4 regions of the Cohaesibacter gelatinilyticus genome follow, and region 4 is predicted to be linked to each of the others. Evidence: predicted binding sites of a transcription regulator. Region 4 holds the regulator's gene; each other region holds the start of a gene.
What was found. The regulator PhoB, encoded in region 4, activates phosphate uptake and scavenging genes when phosphate is short. The targets are predictions, from matches to a motif close to TGTCATNNANCTGTCAT.

Region 1 (5,510 bases), on a different contig from region 4:
CAATGCATCTTGCGGTTCCTTGTCCGCATCTTCCATGGCCTCGGAAAAGAAACGCCCGCAAAAGCCAATGGTATCGACGACGATGGTCATGGTGCCAGCAACGGCCCCAAGCCCCACGGTCGCAACAAACAAAAGCGCCCAGACCAGATCCGGCACCGTGCGCAACAAGGAAATGAAGGCTTTCACACCATAGCCAAACCGCCCAAGAGGCGAGACGCCACGCGCTGCAAGCCATCCCAAAGGCAAACTCAGCACAATGCCGATGGCGGCGCCAACCAAAGCAATCTGAAAAGTCTCGACGATGCGCAGCCCCACCCGCTGCAGGAAGGCAGGCTCCAGATTGGGCGGCGTCATGCGATCCAGCAAGGACACCATGCCCGGAACCCCATCAACCAACTGGCTGACTGATGGCGCTACATCATTGATGGAGGCAATCAGAACGGCCCCAAGAGTTACATAAAGAATGAAAGCAAGCGGGGTCAGGCGCGGACGGCGCGAAGGAAGAGAGTGCGCAGCATCAGGCATGGAAGACCTCCGCCAGATCAGACTGGGTGACCTTGCTGGATGGCTTGTCAAAAAACAGATTGCCAGCTTTCAAGGCAACAATGCGGTCGGCAAATTCTGTTGCATGAACCATATCGTGAGAGGTGAAGAGAAGGGTGATACCGGCATCCTGACAGAGACGGGCAAACAGGCTCATCACATCACGCCCCGCAACAGGATCAAGACTGGCGGCCGGTTCATCAGCAATCAGGATCTTGGGGCCACGCACCAGAGCCCGCGCAATGGCAACCCGTTGCTGCTGACCACCGGACAGAGCATCGGCACGAGAACTGGCAAAGGACGCCAGATTGACATTGTCCAGAGTTTCCAGCGCCATATCCCGCCATGGCGTTGGCGCTGTATGATGGCAAAAGGCCCGCCAGCTGCCAGCTTCCCCAAGCATGCCATGCACCACATTGGAGAGGACGGAGCGCCGCTGCACCAGGCAGTGCTTTTGGAAGACAAATCCCATCTGCCGACGCAAAGCCTGCCTTTGTTTGCCCGATGGCGCACGTTCAAAGGACTGACCCAGAGTTTCGACCGAACCACCCGAGATCGGGTGCAGACCGATCAGACTTTTCAGCAAGGTGGATTTGCCCGAACCGTTCGAGCCAATCAGGGCCACCCGCTCACCAGAGCGAATGGTCAGATCAATGCCATTGAGAATGACCCTGTCACGAGCATAGGCTTTTCTGAGGCCTTTGGTCTGAATGATGGCGTCTCTGCCTTTCACATCCGGGGCAAGGTGGGAAACAGTTGTCAGCATGGGGAATAAGGTCTGGTTGTGATCGATGGACAAGGGCGAACGTGCGCCCCTGTCCGGAATTTTCGATCCGTTCTTTTACAAAGGTATGACAGATCTAACGCGAGGCAATTAGTTGCCGACGAAAGACTTGGTGTCGACGCCGATGGTCTTGTACATGGCGCGGACATAGTCATATTTTGCGTCTTCAACGGAAGACAGGAAGAAACCACCTTCGTACTTTTGGTTGTCATCACCCTTAAGAACAGCGGCCATCAGCTCTTTGCCATTTTCAACGAAGGCCTTTTTGACCTTCTCCAGAGCAGCCTTGTCCATATCTTTACGAGCAATCAGAATGTCGTTTGGCAGATCACGACCACGAGCCACAACGGTGAAGGACACACCAGGGAAAGCCTTGCGGATTTTCTTCAGATGTCCGTCATTCATGCCAACAGCCTGAATGTCACCACGAATCAAGGCTTCAACAGCAACATTTCGGGAAATGATCTGCGCATTATAGTCGCTGCCATAATTCAGACCGAAATCAGCCAAAGTCTGTGCAGGGCCAAGATGCTGAGAGGTGGATCCAACAGAACCGAAGGTAACGGTCTTGCCTTTGAGATCAGCAACGCTATCGATGGAGCCTTCGGTCAAGGTCACGATCTGCGCATAATAGTTCGGACGCTGCCAAGCAACGACGATCTCTGCATCGGTCAGTTCCTTGATGACCACATATTCAGCCGGACCGGTCAGAACCAGATCAGCCTTGCCCTGATTGATGGCTTCGACGGCCGCGGTGCGGGAAGAAACAGGATAAAGCTCGATTTCCAGACCGGTGGCTTTTTCCAACGCGCCTTCAAAAGCTGCAAATTCCTGCTGCAACGCTTCCAGACCTTCAATGTCGGTGACGGCGAATTTGACAGGTTCGGCCATGGCGGTGCCTGCCATTAGCAGGGTTGCAGCGGCAGCGAGCAGTGAACGAGACATAGGACTCTCCCAGTTAACAAGTCTTGTGAATAGGCTCGATATTGTTTGCTGTATATACAGCATTGTCATACAAGGAACCTATAGTCCGCCCGTGTTACACGTTCATGACGGCTATGACGCAGTTTTGCGACAAGGCCGAGCGGAGAGAAAAAATCATGAATTCCTGGCTAGTAAAGGGCGGCGAGATCGTCTCGACCGACAATGTTCATCACGCAGATCTGATCATCGGCGGCGACATGATCGAGGCAATCGAAGCACAAGCCGAACCGGCACTAAAGCAAGATCGCATCTATGACGCGCGCGATTGTTTGGTCCTGCCCGGCATCATTGACATTCATGGCGATGCCTTCGAGCGCATCGTACAGCCGCGCCCCGGCCTGATGTTTCCTATGGATGTAGCCCTGAAAGAAGCCGACCGGCAGATGATGACCAACGGCATCACCACCGCCTATCACGGGCTGGCCATCAGTTGGGAGCCGGGCCTGCGCAGCATGCAGACGGCGCGGGACTTCATGAGCACGCTCACAAGCCTTGGGTCAGACCTGGCCGTGGATACCAAGGTCAATATGCGCTGGGAGACCTTTGCCTTTGACTATTGCGACGAGGTGATTGGCTGGCTGAAAACCGACCCGGCCCATATCCTTTCCTTCAATGATCACACCACCACCAATCTGGGTCACAAAATCCAGTCCAGCAAAATCGGGCGCCTGGCGGATCGCTGCGGCCTCACCCGCGAAGAGGCCGTTGCCATGCTGCATGAAGTCTGGGAGCGCCGTGAGGAAGTGCCCGCCGCCATTGATCGCATGGCAAGTGAGGGGCGTGCGCTTGGAACAAAAATGTTTGCCCATGATGAAGATGCCATCGAGGTCAGACGTCAAAATCGCCAGATGGGCATCAGCGTCTCGGAATTTCCCATGACGGAAGACACAGCCGATGAAGCCCGCGACCATGGCGAGGCCATCATTCTTGGCTCTCCCAATGTCTTGCGTGGTGGTAGCCAGAATAATGCCCTTGATGCCACCAGTGCTATCAAGCAAGGACGCTGCACTTGCCTTGCTTCGGACTATTATTACCCTGCCATGATGTTTGCCGCTTTCAAGCTGGTGGACGAACAGGCCATGAGCTTGCCCGAAGCATGGAAGCTGATTTCGCTGAATGCCGCCAAAGCCGCCGGACTGGACGATCGGGGTGCCTTGGAAGTCGGCAAGCGGGCCGATATACTTGTTGTCGATAAATCGAGCCGCCGCATCAAAGCCGTGTTCGTTGCGGGGCAAAAGGTATTGGAACATGAGTAAAAGACTGAATATCGCCAGCGTTGATCAAGATGAGCTGGAGCGTATTCGTGCCATCGCAGCCAAGCCCTATGGCAACAAGAGCCAAAGGGCCATCTGGCTGCAAATCTATGACCGCCTCTCCAATGCCTGCATCCATGGTCCGTTGAGCGCAGGGTCTCGCCTGCCCAGCGAAAATGATCTGGCCGACTTGTTTGATGTCAGCCGGGTCACCATGCGCCGCGCCCTCACAAAATTGCAGCAGGAAGGGCAGCTGCAAGCCCGCAAAGGTGTCGGCATCTTTGTCCGCCAGCAACCGACCCGTTATGCGATCAGCTCAAACATGCGCTTCATCGAAAGCCTCAATGTCGATGCCGAGCAGATCAAAACCCATACCCTTTCGCTATCCCGTCGCCCGGCCAGCATGAAAGCAATAGAAGCCCTTGGGCTGAAGCAGGACACAGAAGTGATCTGCCTGGACCGCATTCGCACGCTGAATGACGAGCCGGTCTATTTCACCACCAAGGAATTCCCGGCAGATCTCTTTCCCGATTTCGAAGCAGTATATGAGGCACGCCAATCGGTCGCTGATGTTTATCAGGCCCATGGCATCAAGGATTTCAAGAGAGTGGAGACGCGGATCTCGGGGGGCTTTGCCCATAGCAATGAGGCCGAGGCCCTGCAACTGACCCATCGCACACCATTGATGCGCACCAGCGCCATCAATAGCGACACCAAGGGCAAGCCAATCGACTTCAGTCTGGGCCGGTGGCCGCTTGCCAGCGTCGAGTTGATTTTCAACGAACAATAGCTTTTACCTATTCATTTTTAGAGATTAGAGCGAGTTCTTGTCCGAAAAGTTGCAGCACTTTTCGGACAAGAACTCGCTTCAAGAGGTTTATGACACGACACAAGAACTGACGATCAACGCGCGCCCCTATCCTCTGCCTGCTATCGGATGGCGCAGGTACGACAATTGATTTCCGACAGAATTTCATATGGAATTTCAATTACGTACATCTGTAGCGGTTGCAAACAATCTGCGATGAGTTGAAGCTTTTCTCCAGACAGAATGACTTCCCGCTCGGCTCCTTCATCCGAGCGCTCGTACCGGAGGCAAGAATGACCCACTCGCTTCGCAAATGCGGTCCTCTCCTGACCGCTCTTCTTTTCCTGATCGCCACCACAGGCGAGACATTCGCCCAAGGCTGGACGACAAAAACCGCCCGCAATCCGGCAGGGGGCATCAACGCCCTTGGTTGGGTGAGCAATGGTTTTTCCAGAATTACCCTTTATTGCGGCAATGATCGCTCACGGATCCGCATCACCTTTGAAGAGCTCCCCATGCCTGCCTCCATGAAGCGGCAGGACAAACGCGCCAATTTCGTTCTTGGCATGGACTTGGGCAATGGCAAGATCCGCAAGGTGCGCATTCCAACCTATTATGTTGCAAGTGAAGACACATGGCTGGGCCATGTCATGTTCAGCTACCCGCAACTGGAATCTTTTGGCAAAGCCAAACGTTTTCTGGTTTATCGCCCGAACGGCTCCATCGCCAAAACTTTCTCGGCCAAGGGCTCTTTGAAGTTCGAAGAAAAACTCCACGAAGCATGCTACACCTGACAGGTTTGGCAACAAGCCTTTCACAAACCCAATCAAAAGCCGAGCTATCACTGCTTGTCTTTTCGCGTTCAGGTTGACCTATGCAACCTCGATTACTAGGCTCAGATCTCCTCATGATTTGGGATCAAAGACATGAAGCTGATAAAGCCAAGCATCGATCATATTTCAGCCTATAGTGATGCGCTTCAAAGAGGCTGGTCACCAGAAAACCTGCGTGTCGAAGCCGGGCAGGAACAGCTCGATAAAATCTCAAAAGACGCCGAAACCTTCGTGGCCAATCTCGATGACCCTACAGCAAAGGGGGGACCTATCATCTTGCCAGATGGTTCGCAGGTTTCACGCCT
Region 2 (5,510 bases), on a different contig from region 4:
GCCATGCCCATGGTTTCAAAGCCCATGCTGGTTGCCACATCCTTGGCAGATGGGCTGGATGTGAAGGAGACTTTTGCCTTGCCGCTCAATGGTGCAAAGCTCCAATTCTTATCGGCGGATGGGTTGATGGTCTTCTGATCGAAAATGTAATTGGCCAGAATGGTGCGGTTTTCATCCGGTGCTGAAATGATGATGTTGTCGCCTTTGAGCCCTGGGAAATTGCCGCCGCCACTGGCGCGATAATTATTGGTGGCAATGACGAATTCCTGTTTGGGATCAACTGGCTTGCCGTCAAACATCATGTCAACAATGCGGTGGCCGTCAGAAACCTTTTCACCTTTCTTGCTATAGCGAGCTGGCTTGGAGACATCAATCTTGTATGTGACACCATCAATCACATCAAAATTATAAGATGGAAAATCGGTGTTGATCAGAGCTTGCTCGCCATCCATTCCGGGCTTGATCTGGTTGAACTGCCCGGCGGACATTTCCAACCATTCACGCACTTCAGAGCCAGTCATTTTCACCACACGCAGGGTGTTTGGATAGATATAAAGATCAGCCACATTTTTAAGAGCTATCTCACCTGCTGGCACTACGGTGAAATAGTCCGGGCCACCGCGACCGCCAGCCTTGAACGGAGCTCCAGCTGAGAGCACTGGTAGTCCGTCATATTCCGAACCATTGACCAGCTTCTGAACATACCATTTCTGTGCATTCGTCACGATCTGAATGGATGGATCATCGGCCACCAGCGCAAAATAGCTATTGATCGGAGCTGTGGTCTTGCCAACGCCTTTGCGCATATAGGCGATGGTTTCCTCATGTTCGTGCTTGATGGCTTCATTGATGGCAGCATCGGCTTCCACCAGCGGAATGGTCTTGCGGCCATCGCGCTTGTAAATACCACGCACAGACCCGGTACCATCAGAAACTTTCCAATTTCCAGTCTCTCCAGAAAGCGTCAGATCAATCACACCCAGATGTGAGCCCCAAAAACCAGGCATGGTGGCAGGCACACCATTAAGGGTACCTTTCGCGACATCTGCACCCGGGAAGCCTTCATATTTCTTCGAAGGGAAGACTAGATGACCATGGCCAAACAGGATGGCATCAATGCCTTCAACCTTGGAAAGATAGGCGGAGGCGTTTTCTTCCATGCCTTTGCGCTCGGATGTGGAGACTGAGGAATGCGGAATGGCGACGATGATATCGGCACCTTTTTCCTTCATCTGCGGCACATATTTATTGGCACTGTCGATGATGTCTTCAACACGCAGTTTGCCTTCCAGATTGGCCTTGTCCCATTGCATGATCTGCGGAGGGGTGAAGCCGATCACGCCAACCTTGACCATATGTTTGGAGCCATCTTCGGCTATAACGTCCTTGTTGATGATGATGTAAGGATCGTAAAGCGGCTTGTCGTTGGAAGGGTCTTTATCACCATCCAGCACATAGACATTGGACAGCACATAAGGGAAATTTGCGCCCTTGATGGATTTTTTGAGGAAATCCAGACCGTAATTGAATTCATGATTGCCGATATTGGCAGCATCATAATTCAGCATATTCATGGCTTTGTAGACCGGATGAACCTCACCATCCTTCAGGCCTTTTTCCTTGGCGATGTAATCGCCCAACGGATTGCCCTGAATAAGATCACCATTGTCAAACAGCATGGAATTCTTGGCCTCAGACCGGGCAGTTTTTAAAAGGCTGGAGACCTTGGCAAGGCCAACTTTATCGGACTGTTTGTCGCGATAATAATCATAGTCGGCCAGATGCACATGAATGTCTGTGGTCTCAAGCAGGCGCAGTTTGACCTCGGCAGCTATGGCGGAGCCAGAAACCATCGAAGTTGCAGCCATCGTGCTGCTCATCAGACCAGCGCAAAAAAAGGATTTCAAAATATTCATCAATATCTCCCCGAAAAAATATCTTTGAATAGAGGTGGAATTAGAAGCAGGTGGATTCATTTGATCGAGAAATGCGAACAGAACGGCACGCATGATCAAATGATTGAGAACATTAGATCCCAGCCAAATGACGGGAGCAAGACATTTGAACCTTGGCAAAGCTGCATCTTTTGGGGTGTGTCGAAAAGTGTAGAAATATCAATCTTTGTGAAAATGGCTTTGCACAGGCATGAGCGTAAAAGCTTGTCCTGATGGCATTTCTATGGCTGTCTGTGCAGCGGAAATTTCCGGCTTTTTACGTATGTAAGGCCCTGATTCGCCAAACAACGCTCGCAATGCGGGCCAATAAGGATAAAAAGAGATGAGCCAGCGCCAACCAATCCGCATCATTGATCGCAAGACGGGAGATGAATTTGAAGAAGTGGTGTTGGGTGAAAAATGGATCCGCTGGGCCTATCAGGATGCCAGTTCATCCTTGATCGAAAAGATGCTGTTTCGCTCACCCTTGATCAGCAAGTTGATGGGGGCTTATTACGATTCTGCGCTTTCCAGGAGCAAGATCGATCCAACCATCAAGGAACTTGGCATTGATGAGAGCGAATTTGCCGATTCCAAGGACAGCTACAAGAGCTTCAATGAATTTTTCATCCGGCATCTGAAGCCGGAAGCGCGCCCATATCGTACCGATCCCAATCTGATTCTCAGTCCTGCCGATGGTCGGGTGCTGGTCTTCCCGGAATTGGATGGCAACGACTTTGCCCCGGTCAAGGGCTATCCGTTTTCAATAGAGAAGATGTTGCCTGGCATTCATGAGCGCTTTGTCGGTGGCGCATTGGCAATCGTGCGTCTCTGCCCGGCTGACTATCACCGTTATCACTTTCCCTGCGATGGCATGATCACGCAAAGTCGGGATATCGAAGGCGCGTTGCACTCGGTCAATCCGATTGCCTTGGGAGCAGGGCCTGATGTTTTTGGTGAGAATAAACGCACCTATACCCTGATCGAGACCGAGAAAGCTGGCACCCTTGCTTATGTTGAAGTAGGGGCTTTCGGGGTTGGCGCAATCGTCAACACCAAGACATCCGGCCCGGTCAAGGCGATGGATGAAAAAGGTTATTTCAAATTTGGTGGCTCCACCACGGTTCTCGTCTTTGAACCGGGCAAAATCCAGTTTTCTGGTGATCTCATCGTCAACAGTGCCGAGGGCAAGGAAACCCTGATCAAGGTCGGGGAGGAACTTGCCCGAATTGTCTGAACTCTTCATAAAGGGCAAGTCTCATGCAGCAAGATCATCTGGTCCTTGATCATATCGCCGTGGTCGCAACGTCGTTGGAGGCTGGTCTCAAACATGTTGAAGATCAGCTGGGCATCACCGTGCCTCCGGGCGGTCAGCATCCAAAAATGGGTACCCATAATCGACTGATGAGTTTGGGCGGCAATGAATATATGGAAGTCATAGCCATCGATCCTGATGCGCCTAAGCCTGACCACCCCAGATGGTTCGGGTTTGACTTTCCCTTGAAGGGTGATGCTTCCTTGGCAACCTGGATTGTCGGAACCAGTGATATCCAGCAAACCCTCAGTGATGCTCCGGCTCAGATGGGCAAAGCCATCGACATGGCACGTGGCGATCTGCATTGGCAATTCTCGACCTCTGATGATGGTCGCTTGCCGTTTGATGGCACTTGCCCAACCCTGATTGAATGGCCAGAGGGGCCGCATCCATCAGGCAACATGATCGATCTTGGCTGTCGCTTGCTCAAACTCACTATCTCTCACCCAAACATGGATGAGATCGAAGCCTTTCTGAAACCACGCTTTACGGATCAAAGGGTCGTTCTGAGGCACTCAGATGAGATTGGTTTGGAAGCGGAAATTCAAACCGCGGCAGGTGTTAAATTGCTCAGATAGATCATTGCCATTTTCGCTGATTGATAACTGCTTCAATCTCGTTGAAAATCTGGTCGACATCTGTTGCTGGCGGAGTGGTTTGTAGTAAGTGTTCTGCTGCTATTATGCTGATAATATTCGGAAATTTAACATTTCCGTTAAAGTTATAATGTGTGAGGATACTGCCATTTATGCACTGATATATAGCTGATCTATCGATGTTCCCAACGTCAACAAAAGTTAGGTTGGGATGGTTTTCGATCCTGCAGCCCGGCACATTTCCTGAAATATTGAAATGGATATTGGGGTAGGTTTTTTTTGAAAAAAGCCCATAAGGAAACAGCTTTATTCCCTTATCTCTAATCTTGAATGACTTCCATAGTAGAGTGGTGATAGAGCAATTGGTACGGGACAGCGGAATACTGTCACAGTCCCATATAATGTCTGGGTTTTTGTTCCAGCGTTGGAAATTCCGAGCTGCCTCCCTGTCTATTCTTTTGTTCTTTTCCTGGCTAAATTCTTGTTCGTTCAACGCTGTACGCACAATATCGACAGCATATGCAGGTGCTGCCGCGATCAGAAATAAAAATATGTATGTGGTGAGCCGCATGGAATGATGATCCTGGATCGTTAAAGCATCTCCTCGACGCATCGAATAAGCCGGGCCAAGTCTTCGTCGCGAGACAAGCGATGATCGCCGTCTTTGACGAGGGTGAGCCGCACGTCATCGCGGGCGAGGCGAGAAACAAGATCAACGGCCATTTGCCATGGCACGGCGTCATCCAGAACCCCTTGCAGGATATGAACCGGGCAGCCGGTCTCTATCATGGCGTCACCAAACAGATGCTGTTTGCCGTCTTCAATCAGATCAAGGGTGATCTGATAAGGTTCGCCATAGTCACTTGGCTGCTCATAAACGCCGGTCGCTTTCATGCCTGCGCGGATCTCGTCGTCAAATTTGTCCCACATCAGATCCTTGGTCATATCGATTGCAGGTGCAATCAGGATGAGGCCTTTGATGCGGCTATTCTCGACGCCAATGGCCTTGATATGCGCAACGGTTAGCAGCAGCGCCAGCCAGCCGCCCATGGAAGAGCCGATGATAATTTGCTCGCCTTCCGTTCTGTTGAAAATGGCAAGGCTTTCTTCGAGCCATTTGGAAATGGTGCCGTCGGTAAAGGCACCACCCGAAATACCATGACCGGAATAGTCGTAGCGCATGCAGCCATGGCCGGTTTTCTCAGCCCATTCATCAAGCACCAGAACCTTGGAACCTTCCATGTCGGATTTATAGCCGCCCATCCAAAAGACGCCACATGCGCTGTCTTTTCCGGGGCGGTGATTGAACTTGATTTCCCGTCCGCCCACGTTAAGCATTTGCATCTGAATGGCAGTCATTGCTATGTCTCCGTCAAATATTCCTTCGCGCCTCCATTGAGTCGCGCCTTTGCCTCAAGGCTGTAGCATGAAAAACGCCCCGACCATATTGCAAGTTATTCCTTGGCTCGATTCCGGCGGCGTTGAACGTGGAACAGTGGATATCGCCAAGGCCATTATCGATGCCGGGGGCAAGGCATTGGTGGCGTCCGAGCGCGGCCGTTTGAGCGCGGATCTTGAAGAGATGGGCGGCGTTCAATTGGAGTTTGAAGGCAGAACCAAAAATCCCTTCAAGATCCTTCATAGCCATGCCAAACAGATCGAGAA
Region 3 (5,510 bases), on a different contig from region 4:
GGGTGGCCAACCTGCTGCCGATATTATCTCCACTTTGGAAAGTCAGGAAGCCAATGATATTCGTATCTGCGGCATCTTTGATGACCGTGACGACGAACGTTCCCCCGCTCTTGTTTCCGGCTATCCGAAACTTGGCAATGTGGATGATCTGGTCGAATTTGCGCGTCTTTGCAAAATCGATATGCTGATTGTGACTATTCCAGTAACAGCAGAAAACCGTGTCTTGCAAATGCTGCACAAGCTTTGGATTTTACCCTTGGATATCCATCTCAGTGCACATATGAACAAGATGCAGTTTCGCCGTCGCACCTACAGCTATGTCGGTAAATTACCGACCGTTCCGATCTTCGCCAAGCCAATTGCCAATTGGGGCTCAATGTTCAAGCGTGTCTTTGATGTGCTGGTAGCGGCCTGCGCGATCATCGTTCTCTCACCAATCCTGATTGCTACTGCGATTGCGGTGAAACTGGATAGTCCCGGCCCTATTATTTTCCGTCAGAAGCGCGTTGGTTTCAATAACGAGCAGGTGATGGTTTACAAGTTCCGCTCACTCTATACCAACCAGTCTGACCAGAAGGCCGCGAAATCCGTGACCAAAAATGACAGTCGGGTTACCAAAGTTGGCCGCTTCATTCGCCGTACATCCATTGATGAACTGCCACAACTCTTCAATGTGCTGGTTGGTACCCTGTCCCTGGTGGGTCCGCGCCCGCACGTACCGCATCAGGAAACTGACAACAAGCTGTTTGAAGAAGTCGCCGATGGCTATATGGCACGCCATAAGGTCAAGCCAGGTATCACTGGCTGGGCACAGATCAATGGTTGGCGTGGTGAGATTGACGACGACAACAAGCTGAAACAGCGTGTTGAACACGATATCTATTATATCGAAAACTGGTCTTTGGCACTGGATTTCTACATTCTTGCTGCGACTCCGTTCAAGATCATCAATCAGGACGGAGCATACTAACCATGGCCAGCGCACTTGCCCCTTTGGCGACCGGTCGCCTGGCTTGGCCAAGTGCGTCCGCATGGAAACAGCATATTGCGTCGGCAACCTTGGCAGTTGCCGTCTTCTGCTCCGGTTTTGTTATCAACGAACCATCGCCCTATGAGTTTGCCATGGTCGCCCTCATCGGGATTTGGGCATTTGTGGACTTCAAGATCAATCGCTATATCCTGCCACTCGTTGGTCTGATGCTGCTTTTCATCGCGGGCGGGGTCTTCTCCATCACCCAGTCCAGTATAATAGATCATGAACCGCTTTATATGGCAGTTTCGGCATTCCTGGCCTTCACATCTATTTTTTTCGCTGGCATTATCAGTCAAAATCCGGTCCATTATGCGACACATATCTACAAAGCCTATGTGGCAGCGGCAGTGGTGACTGCTATTTTGGGGATCATCGGCTATTTCGGCGCAGTGCCGGGCTTTGAAATCTTCACGCGAAATTCACGTGCCATGGGAGCCTTTCAGGATCCGAACGTATTTGGCCCTTATTTGGTGCTGCCCTTCATCTTCATATTGGTCAGCATCTTGAAGAACCCGCCCTCCAAAGCGCTAATTCTGTTGCCCATCTTCGGTATCTTGGCTATTGGCATTCTGCTCAGCTTTTCTCGAGCAGCCTGGGGCCTGACCGTGTTCTCTACCCTCGCCGCCTCTCTCTTGTTTCTTGTCACAACCCGCTCTCTCAGAATACGCGGGCGCATCATGGTATATTTGATGATCGGCGCTGGGTTGGTTTTTCTGGGCATTCTGGCAGCCCTGAGTATTGAGGAAGTACGCGGGTTGCTATTGCAGCGCTTCACGCTGAAACAGAATTACGATAACACCCGCTTTGCAACACATGCAGCAGGATTTGCGGCCGCTTGGACCAAGCCGCTGGGCTTTGGTGCATTGGAATTTGGTCCTCTATTCGGGCAGGATCCCCATAATATCTATCTGAAATCGCTGGTCGCTTATGGCTGGCTTGGTCTGATTGCCTATCTGGGGATGATCATCACAACCTTTATCGTTGCATTTCCCTTATTGTTTCGTACACGTCCATGGCAGTTGCTGCTGCAGTGCGCCTTTGTGGTTTGGCTTGGTCACGTATTGATTGCGCAAGTGATTGATATCGACCATTGGCGTCATGTCTATATGCTGTTCGGATTCATTTGGGGTTTTATTGGCGCGGAATATCTCACTCGCCGTAAAGAGCGCCGAGAAACACCTCAGTACATGCAGACTACAAAGCCGCAATCCAACAGCATGGATCTGTCACAACAACCTGACATTCATCCCACACGAATTTTGACCTTCTAAGCCCTCTTTCCTGCTTTCATAAAGCTTGAGGATAATGGCTGTTATGGTGACCGACTTTGTTGCATGATTGCAGCATAAGCCCTATATAACTCTCAGTCGGAGCGTAGCGCAGCCTGGTAGCGCACTTCGCTGGGGGTGAAGGGGTCGTAGGTTCGAATCCTATCGCTCCGACCATTAACTTCCCCTCAGCCTGAATTTACCCGATATTTCAAATTCTTGTAAGCAGATCGTTGGTTTCGGCGTTTCGAACACCAATAGCAGCTGCGTATCCAGTCTGTCATAGAGCTGCAATATCCCGCTATTAGATTTTCTTGCAAATAGTCATGTTGGCGTTTTGCCAGCGAACACACTATTGCAGGATATGAAACATGAAGATCAACACCATCCTTTCCGCAGCTGGCATGGCTCTTGTATTTGCCGGGTCAACCGCAATTGCGCAAGAAGTCAAAGAACTGGACCTCTCGGCAACCACCAAAGCACTGGATCTGGGCACTATCACTTTTCCTTCAGGTCATGTAATGCAGGCCGATTATGGTATTGGTTCTGCTGCCTATCGCCGTGCGGGTGACGAGGCTGGCGTTTTCTATACCGCAACAGATCGGGGGCCAAACATCAAATGTGGAGACGCCGAGAAAGTCATCAAACGCACTTTGGAAGAGGCCTGCAAAGGCGTTAAAGCTGGAAAAATCTTCCCACTTCCAGATTTTTCCCCCTCCATTCTTACCTTCAAGGACAACGGTGGCAAAGTTGAGTTACTGGAAGTATTGACCTTGAAAGATCGTGATGGCAAGCCAATTTCCGGTCGCTCGGCGCCATTGAAGATCACCAACACCGAAGGTGCTTATTCCAAAGATGGACGAGAGCTTCCTTTCGACGCTGAGGGTCTTGATGTTGAAGGGCTGGCTCGCTTGAAAGACGGCACTTTCTGGCTATCCGAGGAATATGGCCCTTCCCTCATTCACGTCGCTGCCGATGGCAAGATCCTGAAGCGCTTTGTGCCTGCAGGTATGGAAGCTGATCTCAAAGATGCCAACTATAACATCATTGGCTCCCTGCCTTCCATTCTTGCCAAACGCAAACTCAATCGTGGCGCCGAGAGCTTGGCGATCAGCGAAGATGAAAAGCACCTCTATTTCTCCATGCAGAGCCCATTGGCCAACCCGAATGGCAAAGCCTACAAAACCTCTCGCAATGTGCGCCTTTTGAAGGTGGAAGCAGAGAGTGGAAAGGCCATAGCGGAATATGTTTACCAACTGGATCTGGCGGATAGCTTCCCTGCTGATAATGTCAAGAAGATGCGCAAGCAAAGTGATGTTAAAATCTCCGAGCTAACCCTGCTGTCTGATGAGCGGTTTGTGGTGCTGGAACGGATCAGCAAGACCACGAAATTCTATGCTATTGATCTGAAGGACGGGGCGACCAATATTATTGGTACCGAGTGGGACAAAACTGCCACCTCTCCTTCTCTGGCTCAGACAGATCTTTCCAAAGCGGAGATTCAGCCTTTGAAGAAGGAAGAGCTTCTGATTGGAGAAGGTGCAACCTATCCGAAAAAGATCGAAGGCATTGCTCTCTTTGGTGAGAAGGACGTTTTGCTGGTCAACGACAACGATTTTGGCATCATGGGAGCTCCGACCCGCGCCATTCGCGTGAAGCTGGACAAGGCTTGGAAATAACCTGTTTTCGTAGTTCTTCCGCCGTGGGAGAAACCAGAACACCAGAGCGTTTGGATTATCTGACGGATCTTGGATATTCTGACGCATAGTGGCCCTGTCGGATGATGGGGCCATTTTTCGTTTTCTAAAGCGCTTTGAATGAATATCCGGTCATTCCAATTTCCTAATCCATTGTTTGCTAGCATATTCCTTTCTGAAAACCGCACACATTTTTCAAAAAATAAGCCCCGGGCTTCTTCTAACGCTTTTCGCGAGATTGCATTGCGACGGCCATACGTTTGGCACTTTGACCAACAATAAGATGATGAAAGGGCATGATAAGAGTCAAATATGCCCGACCAATCCAGTTGTGAGGATGCACCCAGCTTGCCATCTGCACCCTATTTTCCGACTTTCTGATACCGACACGAAAATCCAGATGCCAATCATCCGCCCCCAGTACAATTTCATCGTCTGACTGCTGAAAGACTTCAAATAACCCAATTTTTTCGCGTATTCCTACGCTTTCAACTTGGGGATCATCAATCGTGAAAGGACCATCATGGCCCGTTTTCAGGCCCAACGGCTTTACGATCCTGTTGCGCAGCGCCATAAGGAACTCTACCCAGGCAGGTTGTTGATCAAAAACGAGACTGGCCAGTTCGGCGGCTGACTGATCAGTTTGTCCACTGATGGTCACACAATCCAAATGATCCTTATCCTTGAAATAAGCCCATAGAGCACTGGCTTCATGTAGACGAATTGTTTTGGAAATCGGGACGCTCATCAGCTTTGCTCATCATTTCGACTTTATATACGTAAAGAACCGTATTCAGAAGTCGACTCATCCGCAATCCAAAAGGCAGTGTTGCGACATTATTACACTGTGTGTTGAGATGCATGATCCTTCAAATTTTATCGATTTCCGGCAGTTTTCCTTAAGTTCTATATTCTATTATGTCTTCATGATGATTTCTGGCACTCATACGGCCTTGTCGGCGATGCGTGATGCTTCTGATCGCGCAGCAGAGATTGCACACTCCATTGCTAATGGAGGCCCTGTGCATGCCAATATCGATGATTCTTCACCTGACAAACCAAAACCCAAAGACGCAGTAGGAGCTCTCTCCACCCCAGTCTCTGCCTCACCGGATGCCAGTCCCGTGATGCAATTGGTCGATCTGAAGCAGACAGAAATGGTCTTCAAGACCAGTGCACTAGCAGCTCGCACCTTGATTGAAACCAGTCAGGAATTGATGGAATCCTTGCGATAATTTTGTGACTTACACTCAAAATGATCCGGCCCATACAACTAATATCCAAGTATTTTTCCTAGAGAAAAATTATTCTTTACAATTGGTTGAAAGATTTATTTCAAAAAATACTTTAACTGGAGTTTCTTGCTTGATCCAGTATTCGCTTGCATTCCAACAGTTCAAACAGAGTCGACTGCAAGCGACGAACATCGTCGCGCGGCATACCAGCCAGCCCGGAAGTTTCCTGTGACGCAACCATATCATCTGACACGCCTTTTCCTCTAAGACGAGAGAA
Region 4 (5,510 bases):
AGCATCGCGTCAAATAAGAAATGCGAGAATCTCTGTAGATATTCTATGGCTCTCAATCAGATGAAAGAGGTTTCATCATGCAGTAGTACATTTGTCCGATTTATGTTTGAGTAATCGAGGGATATTCAGAAGTGACAAGGGTCAGGATAACTTGTTGGTCGAGCATTCAGAAGTAGATGACAAGCAAGCAATTGCAAGAGACATATCTATTAACCGCTTGGCGATAGTTTCATGCTAACGTCACCCGCAAAGATTGTTTGATATTAAACCAAAATTGGTATCCCGGTGGGCGTATAGTTGGGATAATGGGGAAAAGTGGGATGAACAAATCAATTGCCATGCTGGCTCCGCTAATGTTGGGAGCTTTTTCGATTGGTGCAGTTGCAAGTGAAACAGGCCTTGCCGCAGATACCTCTGCCAAGCCGGACTTGCGTCCAATCCAGATTATTGTTTCGCGTGCAGACCAAAGATTGCAGGTTTTCAAAGGAACGGAAGTGATCGCAGAATCACACGTTTCGACAGGCAAACGTGGACATACGACTCCGACAGGAGTTTTTTCTATCCTGGAAAAACGCCGTAGGCATTTCTCCAATCTTTACAATAATGCGCCGATGCCCTTCATGCAGCGCCTCACTTGGTCGGGCATTGCATTGCATGCTTCAAACAGCGTTCCGCGCTATCCAGCCTCCCATGGTTGTGTGCGGCTTCCTAATTCGTTCGCCAAGACCTTGTTCTCGCTCACGAACCGTGGTGCGCATGTCGTGATAGCCGAACGCGAGGTGGCCCCGAGCCCAATTCAACATAATGTATTGTTTCAACCCGGTATTGACCAAAGCGACATCAAGCCTTCTCTTGAGGAAGATAGCCAAGGATTGGAAATGCGTCTGTTGAGCCGCCATGCATTGCACGGTTGGAAGGCAAGACAGAAAAAAGCTCAAAAGCGCCACAAGACGCTCAAGCCGGTCCGCATCCTGATTACACGCCGCTCTACCACGACACTGGTTCGTGATATCCAGAATGAGCTAAATGAACAAGGCTATGACGCTGGTGCAGTTGATGGCATTGCCGGGCGCAATACCATTGCAGCTGTTCGTCGTTTTATCGGAGAAGATAGTCCGGCAGAAAAAGCACACTGGAACGGCAAATTTGACCGCCCATTGTTGCAAGCTCTGTATAGCAGGGCGGGCAAGGGATTGGTGCCCGAAGGCCACATCTATGTGCGCCAGAAATTTAAACCACTCTTCAATGCTCCCTTGCGCTTCAAGGATCCACAAAAGCCGCTGGGTGCGCATCTGTTTACGGTCAGTGAAACCAATGATGCACGTACCAACGCCAATTGGCTGGCATTGAGCCTCGGTGACAGCATTCATCCGAACATGCAAAAACGTGTGGGGATCGAGGCTATTGAACAAGATGATGGATTGGTTGCTGCAGAAGCCGTGCTGGACCGTCTGATCATCCCTCAAGAAGTGCGAGATCGCATTGCTCCGCTGCTGATTGCAGGATCCTCGCTGGCGATTTCAGACAAAGGGAAAAGTCAGGAAACCACCTATCAGGGTACCGACTTTATAGTACTGACAAAGCCCAAAGGACCCGACAAGAAGAAAAAGGGTTTGAGGGAAGTGGCCAAACGCAATTGAACCACTGCCATTCGAAAAAAAGGCCGCCAGATTGAACTCTGGCGGCCTTTTTGTTCTTAAGATGTGGAGTGAAACTCATTCGGCGGCAAACTGATCGTCAAAACTATAGCCAGATCCTCGCACGGTGCGAATGGGATCTTTGGCCTTGCCACGATTGATGGTCTTGCGCAGACGCCCCACATGGACATCAACCGTGCGTTCGTCCACATAGACATCATGTCCCCAAACGCCATCCAGCAGTTGTTCGCGAGAATAGACCCGGCCAGGATTTTGCATCAAAAATTCAAGCAACCGATATTCGGTTGGCCCGAGATTGATTTCGCGGTTGGCACGCTTGACACGGTGCGTTTCGCGGTTCAGTTCCAGGTCGCCTGCTTTAAGTGTGGTGGCGACAAGATCCGGGCTGGCGCGGCGCAACATGGCGCGAACCCGCGCCATCAATTCCGGCACTGAGAACGGTTTGACGACGTAATCATCTGCACCGGTTGAAAGGCCTCGAATACGTTCGGATTCCTCGCCGCGTGCCGTGAGCATGATAACGGGTAGCTTTTGTGTTCTTGGCTTGGTTCGTAACCGGCGACATAGTTCAATGCCGGAAAGGCCGGGCAACATCCAGTCCAGAAGCAGCAAATCAGGAAGTGTTTCATGGAGACGGCTTTCAGCCTCGTCTCCGCGAGAAACCACCTCCACATGATAGCCCTCAGATTCAAGATTATAACGCAGAAGAAGGCTAAGGGCTTCTTCATCTTCCACAATCATGACACTCGGAGTCATCAGTCCAAATCCAGGTGTTCGTCTTCTTTAAACTGGCGATCCTCAAGAGGAAGGCCGGTATTCAGATAGTAAATGGTTTCAGCAATATTGGTGACATGATCGCCAATACGTTCCAGATTCTTTGCACAGAACAGCAAATGCGTGCAGAAGGATATGTTGCGCGGATCTTCCATCATATAAGTCAGGAATTCACGGAAGAGAGAATTGTAAAGCGCATCCACTTCGCGGTCCTTATGCCAGACGGCAATGGCGGACATGTCGTCACGAGCTGTATAGGCATCCAGAATGGTACGGAGCTGAGCAAGGGTCAGTTCGGCCATATGTTCAATACCATGCACCAGCTGCTTGGGCTGGTTCTTGCCTTCCAGAGCCAATGTACGGCGGGCAATATTCTTACCCAAATCGGCAATCCGCTCCAGATCGACAGAGATGCGCAAGGCAGAGACAATCTCTCGCAAATCCTGTGCCATTGGCTGACGACGGGCGATGGTCAGGACGGCTTTTTCTTCAATCTCCTGATCCATGCTGTTGATGATGACATCTTTCTCGACAGCTTCCGCTGCCCCTGCCATGTCCATCAGAACAAGGGCCTTGATGCTGTCTTCGACCAACCGTTCGGCACGCCCACCCATTTCTGAGATCTTGCTGGCCAACTCCTTCAGGTCTTCATCGTAAGATGTGACAATATGATCAGACATGTTTTGCCTCTCCTTCACACAGGAGGTCGGTCAGTGCATCAGGGGATGATGGAATGACGACCAATCCTGAGGATGTTTGCTAGCCAAAGCGGCCGGTAATATAATCTTGGGTCCGCTGGTCCTTTGGGGTCGTGAAGATCTGTTCGGTCTGACCCTCTTCGACAATGTTACCCAAATGGAAAAATGCAGTACGTTGCGAGACACGAGCCGCCTGTTGCATCGAGTGAGTCACGATGACGATGGTGTAGTTCTCACGCAGTTCATCAATCAATTCTTCCACTTTTGCGGTTGCAATGGGATCAAGTGCCGAACAAGGTTCATCCATCAGGATGACTTCCGGGCTCACTGCAATGGCGCGTGCGATGCAAAGACGCTGCTGCTGGCCACCGGAAAGACCGGTGCCAGGTTCATCCAGACGATCTTTGATTTCGTCAAACAGGCCAGCTTTTTGCAGGGATGAGACGACCACCTCTTCCATATCGGTCTTGTCGCGGCATAGACCGTGAATGCGTGGGCCATAGGCGATATTTTCAAAAATGGACTTTGGAAAAGGGTTGGGTTTTTGGAACACCATTCCAACCCGCGCCCGCAATTCCACGACATCCACTTTGGAGTTATAGATATTGGTGTCGCCCAACTTGATTTCGCCACCTACTTTACAGATGTCGATGGTATCATTCATCCGATTCAGGCAGCGAAGAAAAGTGGATTTGCCACAACCTGAGGGACCAATAAGCGAGGTCACCTGGTTTTCTTCAATTGCCAGATCCACGCCAAACAGAGCCTGCTTGGCGCCGTAATGGACGGTTACCCCTTTGCCAGACATCTTGATGGCGCGGCGCGGGGTAGCTTCGGCTGTTTTGATCGGTGTCATATCTTGCATGATCAAGGCCTTTTTCTAAAACGTCAAATCTTTCCTGCCAACTGGATCTACCAGCGGCGCTCGAACCGGCGCCGCAACAGCACCGCAGAAATGTTCATGATGGCAAGAAATGCCAACAAGATAAGAATGGCGGCTGAGGTGCGCTCAACAAAAGCCCGCTCTGCTTCACCTGCCCACATATAAATCTGTACGGGCAGGGCCGTAGCAGGCTCAAGTGGGCTGACTGGAATGTCCTTCACGAAGGCAACCATGCCAATCATGAGAAGTGGAGCTGTCTCCCCAAGGGCCTGGGCCAGACCAATGATGGTGCCAGTCAGGATCCCGGGGGAGGCCAACGGCAAGACATGGTGGAAAATGGTCTGCGTCTTGGATGCGCCAACCCCCAGAGCTGCTTCGCGGATGGATGGAGGGACTGCTTTCAAAGCAGAGCGAGTTGCGATGATGATAGTTGGCAGCGTCATCAAAGTCAGAACCAGACCACCGACAATGGATGCGGATCGTGGCAGGCCGGCAAAATTGATGAAAACCGCAAGTCCCAAAAGGCCGAACACGATGGAAGGAACAGCAGCCAGATTGTTGATGTTCACTTCAATCAGATCCGTCCATTTATTCTTGGGGGCAAATTCTTCGAGATAAATGGAAGCAGCAACTCCGATTGGAAGCGCCAATACCAGCACGATTCCCATCATGAAGAGTGAACCAATCACCGCAACCGCAATACCAGCCGACTCCGGACGGGACGAGGCACCAAAAGTGAACAAACCGGTATTGAACTTCTTGTCCATGATACCTTGATCAAGCATGGTATCGATCCAGACAATTTGCTTATCCTTGATCAGACGGCTTTTATTATCGGTCTCACGGGAAATTTGCCCTTTGACAAAGGAATCCACATTGCCGGAAGCAAGGATCCAGATCGTTTGGGAAGTACCGATCAGGTTCGGATCGGCCAACACCATGTCCCGCAGCTCAATGGCAGCGCCACGAGACAGGATCTTTTTGGCAAGTTTGCGATCTTTCTTTTGCGCCTTGTCTTTGGGATCAAGCCCAATCATCTCATAGAATGCGGGCTCGATGATTTTGTTATAGCGGATGGCTTTTGCCAATTGCTTTGGATCTCGATTGCCTGATGGATCGAGAATTTTCTCATCCAGTTTCACTGTGAGCTGAATTTTTGTCTGCTCAAAGGCGGTGTAGCCTTTGGTGATGATCGACAAAAACAACAAGGTCAGGAACAATAGGCCCATGGCAATCGCAATGACACCATAGAGTTTGAACCGTGCCTCTCGAGCATATCGCTTCTTGAGGCCATAGTCGCGCGGTTGATTTGCAGCAACTGGTGTTGCTGGGGAAACACTCAGATCAGTCATCAGTCATACTGCTCCCGATATTTACGCACGATATGCAAGGCGAAGACATTCAAGCCCAATGTGATGAAGAAGAGGGTGATACCGAGGGCAAAGGCCACCAGTGTTTGTGGTGAGTTGAACTCCAGATCACCGGTAAGCTGAGAGA

Region 1: a site for PhoB is predicted at 2,366-2,382, ahead of CRO57_RS11445 (alpha-D-ribose 1-methylphosphonate 5-triphosphate diphosphatase). Genes of this name have one in related genera too.
Region 2: a site for PhoB is predicted at 2,044-2,060, ahead of CRO57_RS15585 (bifunctional 2',3'-cyclic-nucleotide 2'-phosphodiesterase/3'-nucleotidase). Genes of this name have one in related genera too.
Region 3: a site for PhoB is predicted at 2,580-2,596, ahead of CRO57_RS04430 (esterase-like activity of phytase family protein). Genes of this name have one in related genera too.

Annotation. Positions count from the first base shown of each region.
Region 1 is NZ_OBEL01000002.1:301,318-306,827, forward strand. It holds gene phnE (phosphonate ABC transporter, permease protein PhnE) at 1-525, opposite strand, end outside; gene CRO57_RS11435 (phosphonate ABC transporter ATP-binding protein) at 518-1,309, opposite strand; gene CRO57_RS11440 (PhnD/SsuA/transferrin family substrate-binding protein) at 1,418-2,272, opposite strand; gene CRO57_RS11445 (alpha-D-ribose 1-methylphosphonate 5-triphosphate diphosphatase) at 2,428-3,567, shown strand; gene phnF (phosphonate metabolism transcriptional regulator PhnF) at 3,560-4,354, shown strand; gene CRO57_RS11455 (hypothetical protein) at 4,666-5,166, shown strand; gene CRO57_RS11460 (GNAT family N-acetyltransferase) at 5,299-5,510, shown strand, end outside.
Region 2 is NZ_OBEL01000003.1:366,470-371,979, forward strand. It holds gene CRO57_RS15585 (bifunctional 2',3'-cyclic-nucleotide 2'-phosphodiesterase/3'-nucleotidase) at 1-1,916, opposite strand, end outside; gene asd (archaetidylserine decarboxylase) at 2,278-3,171, shown strand; gene CRO57_RS15595 (VOC family protein) at 3,195-3,827, shown strand; gene CRO57_RS15600 (hypothetical protein) at 3,829-4,416, opposite strand; gene CRO57_RS15605 (alpha/beta hydrolase) at 4,437-5,204, opposite strand; gene CRO57_RS15610 (glycosyltransferase family 4 protein) at 5,272-5,510, shown strand, end outside.
Region 3 is NZ_OBEL01000001.1:983,598-989,107, reverse strand. It holds gene CRO57_RS04445 (undecaprenyl-phosphate glucose phosphotransferase) at 1-970, shown strand, start outside; gene CRO57_RS04440 (O-antigen ligase family protein) at 973-2,304, shown strand; tRNA gene CRO57_RS04435 (tRNA-Pro) at 2,402-2,478, shown strand; gene CRO57_RS04430 (esterase-like activity of phytase family protein) at 2,673-3,980, shown strand; gene CRO57_RS04425 (DUF2867 domain-containing protein) at 4,219-4,746, opposite strand; gene CRO57_RS04420 (hypothetical protein) at 4,925-5,233, shown strand.
Region 4 is NZ_OBEL01000010.1:31,137-36,646, forward strand. It holds gene CRO57_RS23565 (L,D-transpeptidase family protein) at 321-1,640, shown strand; gene phoB (phosphate regulon transcriptional regulator PhoB) at 1,716-2,414, opposite strand; gene phoU (phosphate signaling complex protein PhoU) at 2,414-3,112, opposite strand; gene pstB (phosphate ABC transporter ATP-binding protein PstB) at 3,192-3,995, opposite strand; gene pstA (phosphate ABC transporter permease PstA) at 4,043-5,365, opposite strand; gene pstC (phosphate ABC transporter permease subunit PstC) at 5,365-5,510, opposite strand, start outside.